2 regions of the Paenarthrobacter sp. AMU7 genome follow, and region 1 is predicted to be linked to the other one. Evidence: riboswitches for the same ligand, from Rfam matches in the RefSeq annotation. Region 1 holds a riboswitch; the other holds the start of a gene.
What was found. Region 1 has a riboswitch for S-adenosylmethionine ahead of ABQM86_RS13695 (aminotransferase class V-fold PLP-dependent enzyme). Riboswitches for the same ligand answer to the same signal wherever they lie in the genome.
Positions count from the first base shown of each region.

Region 2: another riboswitch for S-adenosylmethionine. It lies ahead of ABQM86_RS05855 (hypothetical protein); the one in region 1 lies ahead of ABQM86_RS13695 (aminotransferase class V-fold PLP-dependent enzyme).

Region 1 is NZ_CP165735.1:2,972,136-2,974,330, forward strand. Features, by position in the region: gene ABQM86_RS13685 (ribosome small subunit-dependent GTPase A) at 1-194, shown strand, start outside; gene hisN (histidinol-phosphatase) at 249-1,061, shown strand; SAM riboswitch class IV at 1,246-1,359, shown strand; gene ABQM86_RS13695 (aminotransferase class V-fold PLP-dependent enzyme) at 1,392-2,195, shown strand, end outside.
Region 2 is NZ_CP165735.1:1,243,151-1,245,345, reverse strand. Features, by position in the region: gene ABQM86_RS05860 (sodium:solute symporter) at 1-829, shown strand, start outside; SAM riboswitch class IV at 957-1,076, shown strand; gene ABQM86_RS05855 (hypothetical protein) at 1,093-1,392, shown strand; gene ABQM86_RS05850 (hypothetical protein) at 1,389-1,580, opposite strand; gene ABQM86_RS05845 (VIT1/CCC1 transporter family protein) at 1,813-2,195, shown strand, end outside.

The DNA.
Region 1 (2,195 bases):
AACCAGGAACCGAAGCCTGTGAGCGGGGATGCAAGCACGACGCCACGGCCATCAACTGCGGCCTGGATCCGTGGGTGAACAACGGCCATGCAGGACCTTCAGGAGCAGCACGGTTGGCCTCGTTGCGCCGGTTGCTCGGTGCCGACCCCCGGATGGAAGCAAAAGAGACCAAGGAACTGGGCACCGTCAACTGATCGTTGCGGCTTCACGTCCCCGCTGCAGCGAACGTTTCAGGATAGTTTGGTGGCATGACCCATCCCGTTTCCACCTACAACGATGACCTGCGCCTTGCCCACGTCCTCGCTGACTCAGTCGATGCCCAGACCATGGACCGCTTCAAGGCCCTGGACCTGAAGATCGAAACCAAGCCAGACCTCACACCTGTCACTGACGCCGACAAAGCAGCGGAGGAAGCCATCCGGGGTCAGCTCTCCCGGTCCCGCCCCCGGGATGCTGTCCTTGGCGAGGAGTTTGGCAGCAGCGGACACGGCTCACGGCGTTGGATCATTGATCCCATCGACGGGACCAAGAACTTTGTCCGGGGCGTACCGGTGTGGGCAACATTGATCGCATTGGTTGATGAGGGTGAACCCGTGGTTGGCGTCGTCAGTGCACCCGCCTTGGGAAAACGCTGGTGGGCTGCCAAGGACATGGGCGCCTACATGGGCCGGTCCCTTGCCGCGGCCACCCGTTTGAAGGTCTCCAACGTTTCCCGCCTGTCCGATGCCTCCTTGTCCTACTCAAGCCTGTCCGGGTGGAAGGACCGCGGAAACCTGGATGAGTTCCTGGGGCTCACAGAGGATGTATGGCGAACCCGGGCCTACGGCGATTTTTGGTCATACTGCCTGGTGGCCGAGGGTGCAGTGGACATCGCGTGCGAGCCTGAGCTGAACCTGTACGACATGGCAGCCCTCGTCCCGATCGTTACGGAGGCCGGTGGCCGTTTCACCTCCCTGGAAGGCGACGACGGTCCGTTCGGCGGCAACGCGCTGGCCACCAACTCCATCCTTCACTCGGAAGTCCTCAAGCGGCTCAACCCGGGCCTGGACGACCTGCTCTAGGCAGGTTCGTTTCAGGGCACGCACGCTGCTTTTCACCGAATATTCGAAGGCGGAAGCCTCCTTTTGGAGGCGTCCGCCGTTTTTTCTTCGCCAGATCGGCGATTTACAACCCGGCGTAACAAAGTGCTTAACAAAGCGAAGCGACTTTGGAGGGGCCACTGGAGGTGCCCTAACCTTTTTTACAGGTCACGAGTGCCAGCGCTAAACCCCGGTTTGCTGGCCGGCAACCCTCCATTCGCGGCGGGGTGCCCCGGGTGACGACCCGGCCGGTCCGGAACGGATGCGGCAAGCGCGGATCCCCCTCCGGGGATCCCTCTTGAGTGAGGTCCCATGAGCACAGTTACGTTCGACTCAAACATCATCCCGGCTTTCGCCGGTGAAACCCCGTCTCAGGCAGCTCCCGCTGCACGGCCACTCGCCGCCGTCACTGGCGCTGAGCTGCAGGCACCGCTGATCCAGGGCGGCCACGTCCGCTATGCGAATCTGGACTACGGCGCATCGGCTCCGGCCCTGACCATCGTCTCGGCCTACCTCAACGAGGTCCTTCCTTACTACGCCAGCGTTCACCGCGGCGCGGGCTTTGCGTCCCAGATCAGCACCTCGGTCTATGAGAATTCGCGCAGTATTGTCCGTGAGTTCGTCGGCGGGCGTCCCGACGATTCCGTGATTTTCACGCGAAACACCACAGACTCCCTGAATCTCCTGGCAGGCTGCCTTCCGCAGATTGACGGCCGTTTCTCCGGGGAAGTCGTTTATCTGGACATCGAACACCACGCCAACCTTCTTCCTTGGCAGGGTGTCCCGCACCGCAGCGTCGTAGCGGCCTCCACGTTGACCGCCACGGTGGACAAGCTCCGCGATGAATTGGCCCAAGGCGGGGTCAGCCTGCTCGCCGTCACTGGCGCCTCCAACGTGACAGGTGAAATCCTGCCGATCGCAGAACTCGCTGCACTGGCGCACGAATACGGTGCCAGGATCGTCGTGGATGCCGCCCAATTGGCACCCCACCGCCGGATCAACATCACGGAGGACGACGTTGACTACGTGGTGTTCTCCGGTCACAAGCTGTATGCCCCCTTCGGCGCAGGCGTCGTAGTGGGCCGCCCGGACTGGCTCGACGCCGGGATCCCCCAC
Region 2 (2,195 bases), 1.7 Mb from region 1:
GGGCCTCCTGATCGGTCAGGACATCTGGCAGCGCGTCTTCACTGCCAAGACCCCCGCCGTTGCCCGTTGGGGCGGCGCCACGGCCGGCGTCTACTGCATCCTCTACGGCATCGCCGGCGCCCTGATCGGCTTGGCCGCCCGGGTGGCACTGCCGGACATCGATGTCACCAACCTCGGCAAGGACGTTGTTTACGCCGAGGTGGCAACCCACATCCTGCCTGTCGGCATCGGCGGCCTGGTCATGGCCGCGGCTGTTGCGGCCATGATGTCCACCGCTTCCGGCGCCCTGATCGCCGCAGCCACGGTGGCACGTGCGGACGTTGTCCCGTTCGTGGCCAGCTGGTTCGGCAAGAACATCAACACCGATGACAGCGAAAACCCCGAGCACGACGTCAAAGCCAACCGCTACTGGGTTCTTGGACTCGGCATCGTGGCAGTACTGATTTCCATGGCGGCTCAGGACGTGGTGATTGCCCTCACCATCGCCTACGACATCCTGGTGGGTGGCCTCCTGGTCGCAATTCTGGGCGGTTTGGTGTGGAAGCGCGGCACGGGCATCGCTGCTGCATGGTCCATGGCAGTTGGATCGGTGCTGACGCTGACCCTGCTGATCCTCTTCGCCCTGGGTGTCATTCCGAGCGCGGACGGCGTCTACGCCAACGAACCGATCTACTACGGTCTCGCCGCTTCGTTCATCGCCTACGTAGTGATTTCACTGCTCACCCCGCCCACTGATCCCGCAGTCCGCGAGGCCTGGGACAAGCGCGTTGCCGGTGCCGTCTCTGAGGAACTCCCGCCTGAGGCCCACCCGGTCAGCAGCCACAAGTAGCGCTGCAAGCAACAGAGCAAAATTCGACGGCGGCGCCTCCCCTTTCCGGGGTGGCGCCGCCGTTGTTTTGTCCCCGGGAAGAGGGCGCCCCAACTTGCTGGACAGCCGTGCGGTAAGGTGGTCCCAGCTTCAAGAGATGTGGTGCCAAGCTCCGACTGGCCACACACCAACCCCATGTTCACGGGTGGTTCGGATGAGGAAGCGGCCCGTCCCGGACCAGAGACAACCGAGCGGGCAAGAGCACTCCCCCAAGGAGCAGTCCCTTGCCGTACCAAGGCGATACCACCCCGGCTACCAGTACCCCGGCAACAACAGCCACCCACACAGTCGCGGTGATTCCCGCCGTCGACCTCTTCCTGGGCACGGTGACCATCACTGCCAAGGCCGGAACCATGCGGTTCGGACATCCCCAACCGCACCTGATCGCGCAGGCGTTGGCCCGAGCGGTCCGGCCGACCCTTTGGTGTGATGCGTCGAGAACCCTAACCGTGACTGTTGCGGCGGCCGGCAAACGCGCCGGCGTGCAGCTTCACTACACACTCAGCCACGAGGAGCCCGCCTAGATTTCCTCGTCTGCTTCGCGGAATTCCTCGGTCTCGTCGATGGGGACCACACGTTCGTCGTCCTCGGGGGCGTCCACTTCTTCCACCCAGGCCTCGTCCACTTCCTGGTCCTCGGCGTAGTCATAGGCCGGATCTGACTCAATGGTGGTCCGTTCCGGGTAGTTGGCGTGTGATTCGGTGGTGTTCATGGTGCAACCTCCGTCTCGTGGGCCGCTCAAGCCCTGTTGAACGTGCGCGGGGTGGGCCCCCGCCCCTGTCCTTCCATCTGAGCACCGGCTAAGTCGGGGGTCAAGGACGGCCGGAAATTACGGTGCGCCGAACATTCCAAGTGAGGAATACCAGCCAAAAAACCGCGCAGATAAGCGGTACAGTGGGGCGTGCAATGGGGCCGCAACTACCCCACCCAGCACAGGAGAGAAAGTGCAACAGCACCAGGAATCCCCCGGTTCGTCGAGCCCAGCTCCGGACCCCACCCCGGAATCGGCAGCCATCGAGAACGTCGGAACGCAACCCGCGGCGCCCTCGCACGCCGACATCCGCCGGTGGCGTCAGTACCTCGCCGACGAGCGCGCCGAGGCCGCGGTCTACCGCGAACTCGCCCAGAGGCGCGACGGCGAAGAACGCCAAATCCTGCTGGCCCTGGCCGAGGCCGAAGGCCGGCACGAGGCCCACTGGCTCAAGCTCCTGGGTGAGCACGCCGGAATGCCCAAGGCCGCGTCAGCCCGCAGCCAGTTCCTGGGATTCCTGGCCCGCAACTTCGGGTCGGTCTTTGTACTGGCCCTGGCCCAACGCGCAGAAGGCCG